Regions from separate parts of the Pseudomonas sp. c313 genome, predicted to be linked through region 2. Evidence: predicted binding sites of a transcription regulator. Region 2 holds the regulator's gene; the other holds the start of a gene.
The links. Region 2 encodes sigma-54, which starts transcription at its own class of promoters, with help from an activator protein. Its sites were predicted from a motif close to ANTGGCATNNANNTTGCTNT; they were not measured.

Region 1 (6,878 bases), on a different contig from region 2:
GGTGTCCTGCAATTCGGCAGGAATGCCTGGACCGTTGTCGATGATCTCGACCTTGGTCACCAGGCGATGGCGCACATGGCCGATGGTGAACTGGCGCAGGGCGCGGGTGCGCAGGCTAATGCGGCCCAGGCGCAGTTCGTTTTGGCTGCTGATGGCCTGCATGGCGTTGCGCACGATATTGAGCACCGCCTGGATCATCTGTTCGCGGTCGATCAAGACGTCGGGAATACTCGGGTCATAGTCGCGCACCAAGGTGATGCAGCCCTGGCTTTCAGCTTCTACCAGATGGCAGACGCGCTCCAGCACTTCATGGATGTTGGTCATCGCAAGCGACGGTAGCTTGTTGGAGCCGAGCATGCGGTCCACCAGGTTACGCAGACGGTCGGCCTCTTCGATGATGACGTTGGTGTAGTCCTTGAGGTTCTCGTCCGGCAGCTCACGGGCCAGCAACTGTGCGGCACCGCGAATCCCGCCCAGAGGGTTTTTGATCTCATGGGCCAGGCCGCGCACCAGCATTTTGCTGGTTTCCTGCTTGGACAGTTGCGCCTCCTCCTTGGTGATCCGCAGCAGGCGGTCACGAGGATGGACTTCCAGCAGCAGCAAGGTAGTGCCGTTGCTCAGGATGGGTGTAACCGCGTAGTCGACCGTCAGGGTCTGGCCGGTGAGGGCGGTGAGCATCGCTTCGCGCTTGGTGAACGGGTGCGCCTGCTCCACGGCCTGACGCAAGGAACTCAGGGCCTCAGCCGACTCAGTGAACAATTCGCTGATGAACTGCCCATGGCTGCGCTGACCGCTGATGGCCAGCAGCATCTCCGCCGCGGGGTTCATGTACTCAAGGCGCAGTTCGTCGTTGAGCAGGATGGTCGCGGTGGTCAGGTTATCGAGTAGCAAACGGTGCAGTGCGTCGCTGATGGTCATTAGGACCTCTTTTGGAGCAAGGCGCAGGCTTGAGGCATGCGCTGATACAAGGAAAATGCAAAAACCAAACCAAGGCTCCGAAAAGAAGCGTTAAAGCCCTGAAATAAGGGTTTAAGGCGCGAAACTGTAGCGTTCTGCCAACCTGGACGGGAAGTTTCGAACCAAAATGGGCTGGTCATGTGGGAAGGGTGCAGGGTATCGCACCAATATAGTGCGACTTTGTAAGGGCTGCATGAGGCGGCTACGGGTACTTACCCTTTGTAGATACACAATTGCGCGGTGGCGCGGATCATTGCCAGTTGCCGTAATGGATCAAGGGGTTGATGAACAGCCTTTGCCAGCCACTGTGGGCATTGTGGATCGCTACGCTGGGGGGTGAAGTCTGCCAGTTGTTGCAGCAGGCGCTTTTGCAGTTGATCCAGTTGCGGGCGAATCTGCCCGACCAAGTCCGGACGCGGCTCGTTGGGCGCGTTGCCCTGCAACTGCCAATCGGACAAATGGGCGTACTGCACCAGTTTGTTCGCCTCAATCTGTGCCGAGAAAAATTGCTCGGCCTGCGCCGGCGCCAGTTTGTAGTCTGCGGCCTGGGCGACGACGCTGGCGATCACGTCCTGCTCCCGTGGATGGTCCTCGACGGGCTTGTGGCTATCCCATTTGCTCAAGGCTACCTGGTCGGCAATCGCCAGACGTTCGGCGATGCTGGCGAGCAGTGGCGCGAGGGTGGGTGGCGCGGCGGATGCGCTGGCGCTGATGGCCAGCAAGATAAAGGCGAGTTTGAATTTCAACGGAGAACCCTCTGTGGGAGCGAGCTTGCTCGCGATGGTCGTTAACGATAACGCGTAAATATTGAAGAAATGCGGCGTTCTTGAGTTTTTCGCGGGCAAGCCCGCTCCCACAGGGTTTTGCGGGCAAAAAAAAGACCTCCCGAAGGAGGCCTTTTTTCGTCACGCCACGTTAAGCAGCGCTACCGGATCAGCAGCTGTAGTACAGCTCATATTCCAGTGGGTGTACGAAGGTGCGGACCTTGATTTCTTCTTCGCTTTTCAGGGCGATGTAGGCATCGATAAAGTCGTCGCTGAACACGCCGCCTTTGGTCAGGAACGCACGGCCCTTGTCCAGCTCTTCCAGGGCTTCTTTCAGGCTGCCGCACACTTGTGGGATCTCTTTGGCCTCTTCAGGCGGCAGGTCGTACAAGTTTTTGTCGGCTGCGTCGCCTGGGTGGGTCTTGTTCTGGATACCGTCCAGGCCGGCCATTACCAGGGCAGCGAAGGCCAGGTATGGGTTGGCTGCTGGATCCGGGAAGCGAGCTTCGATACGGCGAGCGCGAGGGCTGGACACGTAAGGAATACGGATCGAAGCGGAACGGTTGCGAGCCGAGTAGGCCAGCATTACTGGAGCTTCGAAACCTGGGACCAGACGCTTGTAGGAGTTGGTCGACGGGTTGGTGAAGCCGTTCAGGGCCTTACCGTGCTTGATGATGCCGCCGATGAAGTACAGGGCGGTGTCAGACAGGCCGGCATAACCTTCGCCAGCGAAGGTGTTCTTGCCATCTTTGGCGATGGACAGGTGAACGTGCATACCCGAACCGTTATCGCCGTACAGCGGCTTAGGCATGAAGGTAGCGGTACGGCCGTAGGCATCAGCCACGTTGTGTACGCAGTACTTCAGGGTCTGAACTTCGTCAGCCTTGGCAACCAGGGTGTTGAACTTCACACCGATTTCGTTCTGGCCGGCAGTTGCCACTTCGTGGTGGTGAACTTCGATGACCAGGCCCATTTCTTCCATGGCGTTGCACATGGAGGTACGGATTTCGTGGTCGTGGTCGAACGGCGGAACCGGGAAGTAGCCGCCTTTGACGCCTGGACGGTGGCCTTTGTTGCCGCCTTCCACGTCCTGGTCGGACATCCACGAACCTTGTTCGGAGTAGATCTTGAACATCGAGCCCGAGATGTCGGACTTGAACTTCACTTGGTCGAAAATGAAGAATTCTGGCTCCGGGCCTACGAATACGGTGTCGCCGATACCGGTCGACTTCAGGTATTCCTCGGCACGCTTGGCGATCGCACGTGGGTCACGATCATAGCCTTGCATGGTCGAAGGCTCGATCACGTCGCAAACCAGGATCAGGGTTGGCTCTTCGGTGAACGGGTCGAGTACGGCGGTGCTGTCGTCCGGCATCAGGATCATGTCGGAAGCTTCAATGCCTTTCCAGCCAGCAATGGAGGAGCCGTCGAACATTTTGCCTTCTTCGAAGAAGGCGTCATCCAGCGCGTCGCGAGCCGGCATGGTCACGTGGTGCTGAGTGCCTTTGGTGTCCGTGAAGCGCAGATCAATCCATTTGACGTCATGATCTTTGATGAGTTGAACCGACTTCGACATAGTGTCCTCCGGGTGGCTTCGGGCTGGGTAGTGGAGTTAGCCCTTAAATGTGGGTGATGCCGGCGCGAATACTCTGCCAAGGCAACCTGCCTCACAAGAGAGCAAATTGCATGCCAGTGCCCCGCCATGGGTTTTTTGCCTTAAAAAGGCCCCTATAAAGGTGCAAAGGGCCAAAGCGGGGGAAATAACGCACCGCAATGTAGCGCATGAAATCACAAATGCCCCGATTTAGTGCGCGAAAAGCCGACCGCATATTAACTGGTTAAACCTTGAGCGATTTCCGCTATAATCCGCGCCCCCCTTTTTCGGCTGGGCCTGCGCGCACTGTTTTCATGAAATTAATCGTTAAAGTCTTCCCTGAGATCATCATCAAGAGCCGACCGGTACGGATGCGTTTCATCCGTCAATTGGCCAAAAATATCCGTGCCGTGCTCCGCGATCTGGACCCGGCGGTGGTGGTGAGCGGTGTGTGGGACAATATCGAACTGGAAACCCGCATTACAGACCCCAAAGCCTTGAAGGACATGACCGAGCGCCTGAGCTGTGTGCCGGGCATCGCGCACTTCCTGCAGGTCGACGAGTACCCGCTTGGCGATTTCGACGACATCACGGCCAAGTGCAAGCAGCACTACGGGGATGTGTTGGCGGGCAAGGTTTTTTCCGTGCGTTGCAAGCGTGCTGGCAAGCACACCTTCAGCTCCATGGATATCGAGAAATACGTCGGCAGCCAGCTGCGTCGTCAGTGCGGCGCCGCCGGAATTTCCCTGAAAGAGCCGCAAATTGAAGTGCGGATGGAAATTCGCGACCAACGGTTGTTTGTGATTCACAGCCAGCACGACAGCATCGGCGGTTACCCGCTGGGCGCCCTGGAACAGACCCTGGTGTTGATGTCTGGCGGTTTCGATTCCACGGTGGCGGCCTACCAGATCATGCGGCGCGGGCTTATGAGCCACTTCTGCTTCTTTAACCTGGGCGGGCGTGCACACGAACTGGGCGTGATGGAAGTCGCGCATTACATCTGGAAAAAATACGGCAGCTCCCAGCGTGTGCTGTTTGTCAGCGTTCCTTTCGAGGAAGTCCTGGGAGAAATTCTCGGGAAAGTCGATAACAGTCATATGGGCGTAGTATTGAAGCGTATGATGTTGCGCGCTGCGTCCCGAATCGCGGATCGGCTGGAAATCGATGCACTGGTTACCGGTGAAGTGATTTCCCAGGTGTCCAGCCAGACCCTGCCGAACCTGTCGTTGATCGACTCTGTGACCGAAAAGCTGGTGTTGCGCCCGCTGATTGCCAGTCACAAGCAGGACATCATCGACCTGGCGACCCAGATTGGCACGGCGGATTTCGCCAAGCACATGCCGGAATACTGCGGGGTCATTTCGGTGAACCCCAAGACCCACGCCAAGCGCAACCGCGTGGAGTACGAAGAACAACAGTTTGACATGGCGATTCTCGAGCGTGCGCTTGAGAACGCTAAACTGGTGCCGATCGATCGCGTAATCGACGAGTTGGGCCAGGATTTGCAGATCGAAGAAGTCAGCGAGGCTCTAGCCGGTCAGATCGTCATCGACATCCGTCACCCGGATGCTGCTGAGGACGAGCCGCTGGAAATCGCTGGCATCGACGTACAAACGTTGCCGTTCTATGCATTGAACGCACGTTTCAAGGAACTGGATGACAGCCGTCAGTACCTGTTGTATTGCGACAAAGGCGTGATGAGTCGCCTGCATGCCCACCATTTGCTCAGTGAGGGGCATGCCAATGTGCGCGTTTATCGACCGAGCTAAGAGCCCGGGGCTGTTCGCCTGTGGTCTGCGTCACCGGCCCCCCGACTCTGCCGTCAAGCTGTAACGGCAAGGCCTGACTCTACTGTTAATCGCTGCCACGACCTGTCAGCACACCGAATCCTCTGATCGAGATACACAAGTGATCGAAAATCTACGCAACATCGCCATCATTGCTCACGTTGACCATGGTAAAACCACCCTGGTAGACAAACTCTTGCGTCAATCCGGCACTCTGGAGCGCAACGAGCTTAACGACGAGCGCGTGATGGACTCCAACGACCAGGAGAAAGAGCGCGGTATTACCATTTTGGCGAAAAACACCGCCATCAACTGGAACGGCTACCACATCAACATCGTGGACACCCCGGGCCACGCCGACTTCGGCGGCGAAGTTGAACGCGTAATGTCGATGGTTGACTCCGTTCTGCTGCTGGTTGACGCTCAAGACGGCCCTATGCCGCAAACCCGTTTCGTGACCAAGAAGGCTTTCGAAGCCGGCCTGCGTCCAATCGTGGTGATCAACAAGGTTGACCGTCCAGGCGCACGTCCGGACTGGGTTCTGGACCAGATCTTCGACCTGTTCGACAACCTCGGTGCTACCGAAGAACAGTTGGACTTCAAAGTCGTCTACGCCTCGGCCCTGAACGGCATTGCCGGTCTGGAACACACCGACATGGCTGAAGACATGACCCCGCTGTATCAGGCCATTGTTGACCACGTCCCGGCTCCACAAGTTGACCGTGACGGCCCGTTCCAGATGCAAATCTCGGCACTGGACTACAACAGCTTCCTGGGTGTTATCGGCGTTGGCCGTATCGCTCGTGGTCGCGTCAAGCCGAACACTCAAGTTGTGGCTATCGACATTGACGGCAAGCGCCGTAACGGTCGTATCCTGAAGTTGATGGGTCACCACGGTCTGCACCGTATCGACGTTGACGAAGCAGCTGCCGGCGACATCGTCTGCATCAGCGGCTTCGACCAGCTGTTCATTTCCGACACTCTGTGCGACCCACTGAATGTTGAAGCGATGAAGCCGCTGACCGTTGACGAACCAACCGTTTCGATGACCTTCCAGGTAAACGACTCACCTTTCTGCGGTAAAGAAGGCAAGTTCGTCACCAGCCGTAACATCAAGGAACGTCTGGACAAGGAACTGCTGTTCAACGTTGCTCTGCGCGTTGAAGAAGGCGACACCGCCGACAAGTTCAAAGTCTCCGGCCGTGGTGAGCTGCACCTCTCGGTACTGATCGAAACCATGCGTCGCGAAGGCTTCGAAATGGGTGTTGGTCGTCCGGAAGTGATCATTCGTCTGGTTGACGGCGTTAAGCACGAACCGTACGAAAACGTGACCATCGACCTGCCGGAAGAATCCCAGGGCGCGATCATGGAACAGATCGGTATCCGTAAAGGCGACCTGACCAACATGGTTCCGGATGGCAAGGGCCGTGTGCGCCTTGAGTACAACATCCCGGCTCGTGGCCTGATCGGTTTCCGTAACGAGTTCCTGACCCTGACCTCCGGTGCAGGCATCCTGACCTCGATCTTCGACCGTTACGACGTGATGAAGTCCGGCGACATGTCCGGCCGTCAAAACGGCGTGCTGGTTTCGGTTGCTACCGGTAAGGCTCTGACTTACTCGCTGGAAACCCTGCAAGCTCGCGGCAAACTGTTCCTGGGTCACGGTGAAGACGTGTACGAAGGTCAAATCGTCGGCATCAACAGCCGCGACAACGACCTGGGCGTTAACCCAACCAAAGGCAAGAAGCTCGACAACATGCGTGCTTCGGGTAAAGA
Region 2 (6,878 bases):
AGGTACTCGGCTACGGGTTGGTCGAGCCCCGACTGATCACGTAGTTCCGGCTTCCAGTACGGGTTGGGCAGGCAGCGCACGTCGAACACCAGGTCGGCGTCCACCGGCATGCCCCGCTTGAAGCCAAAAGACTCCACCAGGAACGCCGTGCCAGGTTCTGGCTGGTTCAACAGGCGCAACTTGATGGTATCGCGCAGTTGATACAGGTTCAGGCTGGTGGTGTTGATCTTCAGGTCGGCCAGGTCAATGATTGGCCCCAGTAGCTTGGTTTCGTCTTCGATGGCTTCTGCCAGCGAGCGGTTGGCGCTGCTCAGAGGGTGACGACGACGAGTTTCTGAAAAACGCTTGAGCAGGGTTTCTTCGTCTGCATCCAGGTACAGCACGTCGCAATGAATGTGTTTGCCGCGCACCTCCTCAAGCAATTCCGGGAAGCGCGTTAGGTGGCTGGGCAGGTTGCGGGCGTCGATGGATACAGCGACCAGCGGCTGTGCCAGTTCGGTGTGGATCAACGCGCGCTCAGCCAGTTCGGGCAGCAAGCCGGCCGGCAGGTTGTCGATGCAATAGAAGCCATTGTCCTCAAGCACATTGAGGGCAGTACTTTTACCTGAGCCGGAGCGGCCGCTGACGATGATCAAACGCATGATTACTGCCCGTTCTGCTCTTCCAGGACGACCTGATACAGCGCTTCATTACTGGAGGCGCTACGCAGTTTTTCGCGTACTTCTTTGCGGTCGAGCATGCTGGCGATCTGCCGGAGCAGTTCCAGGTGCGCATCGGTGGCCGCTTCCGGGACCAGCAGAACGAACAGCAGGTCTACCGGGGCACCGTCGATGGCGTCGAAATCGATAGGAGCGTCCAGGTGCAGCAAGGCGCTGACTGGAGACTCGCAACCTTTAAGGCGGCAATGGGGGATGGCGATGCCGTTGCCAAAACCGGTCGAGCCAAGTTTTTCACGGGCAATTAGAGCCTCAAAGACATCTTGCGTCTTCAGATTAGGCACTTCGCGGCCGATCAGATTGGCAATTTGTTCGAGGGCGCGCTTTTTACTGCCGCCCGGCACGTTCATGAGGGAACGGCCGGGGGTCAGGATATTTTCGAGTCGGATCATGGGTTGGGAGTGTTAACGACCGGTTGCGCCCTGAAGGAGGCTCTGGGTCTTTTCCTTATGCTTTTTGAGTTGGCGATCCAGCTTGTCAGTCAGCAGGTCAATGGCGGCATACATGTCTGAATGCTCGGCATTGGCGACGACTTCCCCGCCGGGGATATGCAGGGTGGCTTCGATTTTCTGCAGCAGCTTCTCGACGGTCATCGTGACTTGCACGTTGGTTATCTTGTCGAAATGCCGTTCCAATCGGTCGAGTTTTTCGCCGATGTAGGTGCGCAGGGGGTCGGTCACTTCCAGTTGGTGTCCACTGATGTTGACTTGCATACAGCTTCTCCTTCGTTGCCAGTGCATAAAGCGGCAGGCAGAAATGCCTGCCACTGGAACGCTGTGGCTAGCCCGTCACATCAAACGCTTACGCTCGCTGGAAGGCGCGATCCCAAGGGACTCGCGGTACTTGGCGACGGTTCGACGGGCTACCTGAATGCCTTGTGCCTCCAGTAAACCAGCGATCTTGCTGTCACTCAACGGCTTTTTCTGATTTTCCGCGGCAACCAGTTTTTTGATGATCGCGCGGATCGCCGTGGACGAGCATTCGCCACCTTCGGAAGTGCTTACATGACTGGAGAAAAAGTATTTCAGCTCATAAATACCCCGTGGGGTATGCATGAATTTCTGTGTAGTCACCCGGGAAATCGTCGATTCATGCATGCCTACTGCCTCGGCAATGTCATGCAGGACCAGCGGTTTCATTGCCTCATCGCCATATTCCAGGAAGCCGCGTTGGTGCTCGACGATCTGAGTGGCGACTTTCATCAGGGTTTCATTACGGCTTTGCAGGCTCTTGATGAACCAGCGGGCCTCCTGTAACTGGTTGCGCATGAAAGTGTTATCGGCGCTGGTGTCGGCCCGACGGACAAAACCTGCGTATTGCGGGTTGACCCGCAGGCGTGGCACCGATTCCTGGTTCAGCTCCACCAGCCAGCGCTCGTTGTCCTTGCGCACGATCACATCGGGAACGACGTATTCGGCTTCGCCGGACTCGATTTGCGAGCCGGGGCGAGGGTTGAGGCTTTGCACCAGCTCGATGATCTGGCGCAGGTCATCTTCCTTGAGCTTCATGCGCCGCATCAGTTGGCTGTAGTCGCGGCTGCCCAGCAGGTCTATGTAGTCGGTGACCAGGCGTTGTGCCTCGGTCAGCCACGGCGTCTTGGTGGGCAACTGGCGCAGTTGCAGCAGCAGGCATTCGCTGAGGGTGCGGGCGCCGATACCGGCCGGTTCGAATTGCTGGATGCGGTGCAGGACGGCTTCGATTTCGTCCAGTTCGATATCCAGTTCCGGGTCGAAGGCCTCAAGGATTTCCTCAAGTGTCTCGTCCAGGTAGCCCTGATTGTTGATGCAGTCGATCAGGGTCACGGCGATCAGTCGATCGGTGTCGGACATCGGCGCCAGGTTCAGTTGCCACAGCAAGTGGCTCTGCAGGCTCTCGCCGACGGAGGTGCGGGTGGTGAAGTCCCACTCGTCATCGTCATTGCTGGGCAGGCTGCTGGTGCTGGTCTGATAGACGTCTTCCCAGGCGGTGTCCACCGGCAGCTCATTGGGAATGCGCTCGTTCCACTCGCCTTCCTCAAGGTTATCCACCGTAGGGGCGGTTTCCTGGTAGGAAGGTTCCTGGACATCGGTGTTGGGTTTTTGCTCGGTGTTGTCGGCCAGCGGGTCGGCATTATCGAAGTCGTCGCCTTCTTCCTGGCGTTCGAGCATCGGATTGGACTCCAGGGCCTCCTGGATTTCCTGTTGCAGGTCCAGGGTCGACAATTGGAGCAGGCGGATGGCCTGTTGCAGCTGCGGTGTCATCGTCAGCTGCTGGCCCATTCTCAGAACTAGCGATGGTTTCATGGCAGGGGCTTAACACCTTATTCGCCGGCGCAATGCGCCATCCACGACAGGGCGCGTGAGCGCCAAACATAAGCAAATTATATGCCTGATATCGGGGGCTTTGCCTAGAGCGCGGTAACAATAAAAATATTGAGGTTTTTATTGACGCTCGCGCTCCTTGGCGAATGGCCAGGTATCACAGTACTTACAAGCGGAATTCGTGGCCCAGGTAAACTTCCTTGACCAGTTCGTTGGCCAGGATAGTTGCCGAGTCACCTTCGGCAATCAGTTGCCCGTCGTTGACAATATAGGCGGTTTCGCAGATATCGAGGGTTTCGCGCACGTTGTGGTCGGTGATCAATACACCGATCCCTTTGGCCTTGAGGTGGTGGATGATCTGCTTGATGTCGCCGACCGAGATCGGGTCGACACCGGCGAAGGGTTCGTCCAGCAGGATGAACTTCGGCGCAGTGGCCAGGGCGCGGGCGATTTCCACACGACGACGTTCGCCACCGGACAGGCTCATGCCGAGGTTGTCGCGAATGTGGTTGATGTGGAATTCCTGCAGCAGGCTTTCCAGCTCTTTCTTGCGTGCGGCGCGGTCGAGTTCCTTGCGGGTTTCGAGAATCGCCATGATGTTGTCGGCTACCGACAGTTTGCGGAAGATCGACGCCTCCTGGGGGAGATAGCCAATACCAGCCTGGGCACGGCCGTGCATAGGTTGGTGGCTGACGTCCAGGTCGTCGATCAGTACGCGACCCTGATCCGCCTGGACCAGTCCGACAATCATGTAGAAGCAGGTGGTCTTGCCGGCACCGTTGGGGCCAAGCAGGCCGACGATCTGGCCGCTGTCGATCGATAGGCTGACATCGCGCACGACCTGACGGCCTTTATAGGCCTTGGCCAGATGCTGGGCTTTCAGGGTTGCCATTACTCGGCCTTCTTCTTCGGCTGGATAACCATGTCGATGCGTGGACGTGGCGTAGTGACCTTGCTGCCATTGGCGCGACCAGCTTGAGCGATCTGGGTCTTGGTGTCGTAGATGATTTTCTCGCCTTCGGTAGAGTTGCCGTCGCTGCTCAGAACCTTGGCGCGGTCGATCAATACGATGCGATTTTGTTGGGCGTGATATTGGATCGTCACGCCGTAGCCCTTGATGGGGGCCGGATCTGTAGCTTTCTGTTGTTGCTCGAAATAGGCCAGGTTGCCCACCGAAGTCACTACGTCTATCTCACCAGCAGGGTTGCGGGTCAGCGTCACGGTGTTTCCGGTGATTTTCATCGAGCCTTGAGTGATGATCACATCACCCTTGTAGGTTGCTACACCTTGCTTGTCATCCAACTGAGCGTCGTCAGCCTGAATGTGGATTGGCTGTTCGCTATCGTTCGGCAGAGCCCAGGCGCTCACGCTTCCCAGTGCTGCGCCCAGACCGAGCAAAATAGGGAGGGTTTTAACGAGCCTCATACTGTCCTCTTACGTTCGATAGCAGGTGTATCCTGCTTTCTTTCAAATACGCTTTCATTCCCTTGCCAGTCGATACACCGCCAGCGCCGTCGATTCTAACGTCTTGCTCGGTCTGCGCATATTGCTTCTGAGGGAATACGGTCATGCGACTGCTGGTAATAATGGTCTCGCGGTCCTTGGCGTCGGTGCGAGCTACGCGCACCGAGTCGATCAGTTCGACTTCGGTACCGTCAGGATTGACTTCGCCGCGCTTGCTGGTGACGTGCCAGGGGAATTCGGTGCCGCGATACAGGTTCAGGTCCGGGTTGGTCAACAATGTGACCTCGGTGGCCTTCAGGTGTTCGACCTTGTCCGAGGTCATCTCGTACTGCACCTTGCCATCGGGCAGGAACTGCACGCTGTGGGCGTTGATGGCGTAATAGTCGATAGCGCCCTCGTCGACCTGTGCTACAGGCTGGTCGAGGAAGCGCTCCGGGCTGATATTCCAGTAACCGACCGCCAGGAACAGCGCGGTGATGGCCCCGAATACCAGGAGATTTCGAATCTTTTTGCTCAGCATAGATAGCTCTATAGGTAGGCGGCGTGGGCCGCTTCAAGGCTGCCCTGGGCGCGCAGGATCAACTCGCAGAACTCGCGTGCGGCGCCTTCGCCACCGCGGGCCTGAGTGACGCCATGGGCATGTTCGCGAACAAATGCTGCGGCATTGGCCACCGCCATGCCCAGGCCAACCCGACGAATTACCGGCAGGTCAGGCAAGTCGTCGCCCAGGTAGGCAACCTGCTCATAGCTTAGGTTGAGTTGGCCAAGAAGTTCGTCCAAGACCACCAGTTTATCCTCACGGCCTTGATAGAGGTGAGGAATACCCAGGTTTTGTGCGCGGCGTTCCACAACGGGCGTCTTGCGACCGCTAATAATGGCTGTTTGCACGCCTGCTGCCATCAGCATCTTGATGCCCTGGCCGTCGAGGGTGTTGAACGTCTTGAATTCGCTACCGTCTTCGAGGAAGTAAAGGCGGCCATCGGTCAGCACGCCGTCGACGTCGAAAATTGCCAGTTTGATGGCTTTGCCCCGTTGCAAAAGGTCGGTGCTCATTTACATCACTCCTGCGCGCAGCAAATCATGCATGTTCAAGGCGCCAACCGGGTGATCGTCGCCATCGACCACCACCAGGGCGCCAATCTTGTGGTCCTCCATGATCTTCAGGGCTTCGGCTGCGAGCATTTCGGCGCGGGCGGTCTTGCCATGAGGGGTCATTACCTCGTCGATGGTCGCGGTGTGGATATCAATGGTGCGGTCCAGGGTGCGGCGCAGGTCGCCGTCGGTGAAAATCCCGGCCAGGCGCCCATCGGCTTCCAGGATGACGGTCATGCCCAGGCCCTTGCGGGTCATTTCCATCAGCGCGTCCTTGAGCAAGGTACCGCGCGGCACATTTGGCAACTCGTCGCCGGCGTGCATGACGTTTTCCACTTTCAGCAGCAGCCGACGGCCCAGCGCACCACCTGGATGGGAAAATGCGAAGTCTTCGGCGGTAAAGCCGCGCGCTTCCAACAGTGCCACGGCCAGTGCATCACCCATGACCAGGGCGGCGGTGGTGGACGACGTCGGCGCCAGGTTCAGCGGGCAGGCTTCGTGGGTGACGTGTACGTTCAGGTTTACCTCGGCAGCCTTGGCCAGCGTCGAATCCGGGTTGCCGGTAACGCTGATCAGCTTGATACCCAGGCGCTTTATCAGCGGCAGCAAGGTGACTATTTCGTTGGTGGTGCCGGAATTGGACAGGGCCAGGATGATGTCGTCCCGGGTGATCATGCCCATGTCGCCATGGCTGGCTTCGGCCGGGTGCACGAAAAATGAGGTGGTCCCGGTACTCGCCAGGGTCGCGGCGATCTTGTTGCCGACGTGGCCTGACTTGCCCATGCCAACCACGACAACGCGGCCTTTGCTGGCCAGAATCATCTCGCAGGCGCGTACGAAATCTGCGTCGATATGGGTCAGCAAGCCTTCTACGGCTTCCAGTTCGAGACGGATGGTGCGTTGTGCGGATTGAATAAGGTCGCTGGATTGGCTCATGTCTGAAGTCGTATAGCCTGACGAAAAGTCGGCGATTATAGCGGGAATGCGCAATTCCCTCACGCAAGTTCGTTAGGCTTTGTTCCGGCCGGGATGTGTGGCCGCTCTCAAATACGTTTTTTTAGCTGTCCTGTTTCTGAACAAGCTCTGTTCCGGCCTTGGGCGCTCTGTGTCAGCAGTGATATAGTTCGCCGCCAGTTCGGTCCGCACAGCCCATGTGTCTATCTGTCGCAAGCAGTTGTCCCAAACATGGCGCCTGAGCGAGAGGCTGCATTCCAAGGAGTTTAGATGAGTGCCGATAACGCCTACGCGGTCGAGCTGAAGGGCCTTTCCTTCAAGCGCGGTACGCGCAGCATCTTCAATAACGTTG

Region 1: the regulator sigma-54 is predicted to act here: its motif matches at 3,396-3,415, upstream of glnA (glutamate--ammonia ligase).

Annotation. Positions count from the first base shown of each region.
Region 1 covers NZ_JBUZRD010000008.1:103,359-110,236, reverse strand. Annotated here, with positions in the region: gene glnL (nitrogen regulation protein NR(II)) at 1-918, opposite strand, end outside; gene ACZRKZ_RS20500 (chorismate mutase) at 1,170-1,703, opposite strand; gene glnA (glutamate--ammonia ligase) at 1,891-3,297, opposite strand; gene thiI (tRNA uracil 4-sulfurtransferase ThiI) at 3,630-5,084, shown strand; gene typA (translational GTPase TypA) at 5,224-6,878, shown strand, end outside.
Region 2 covers NZ_JBUZRD010000003.1:194,104-200,981, forward strand. Annotated here, with positions in the region: gene rapZ (RNase adapter RapZ) at 1-641, opposite strand, end outside; gene ptsN (PTS IIA-like nitrogen regulatory protein PtsN) at 644-1,108, opposite strand; gene hpf (ribosome hibernation-promoting factor, HPF/YfiA family) at 1,121-1,429, opposite strand; gene ACZRKZ_RS10380 (RNA polymerase factor sigma-54) at 1,505-2,998, opposite strand; gene lptB (LPS export ABC transporter ATP-binding protein) at 3,183-3,908, opposite strand; gene lptA (lipopolysaccharide transport periplasmic protein LptA) at 3,908-4,441, opposite strand; gene lptC (LPS export ABC transporter periplasmic protein LptC) at 4,428-5,000, opposite strand; gene ACZRKZ_RS10400 (KdsC family phosphatase) at 5,009-5,533, opposite strand; gene ACZRKZ_RS10405 (KpsF/GutQ family sugar-phosphate isomerase) at 5,534-6,508, opposite strand; gene ACZRKZ_RS10410 (ATP-binding cassette domain-containing protein) at 6,797-6,878, shown strand, end outside.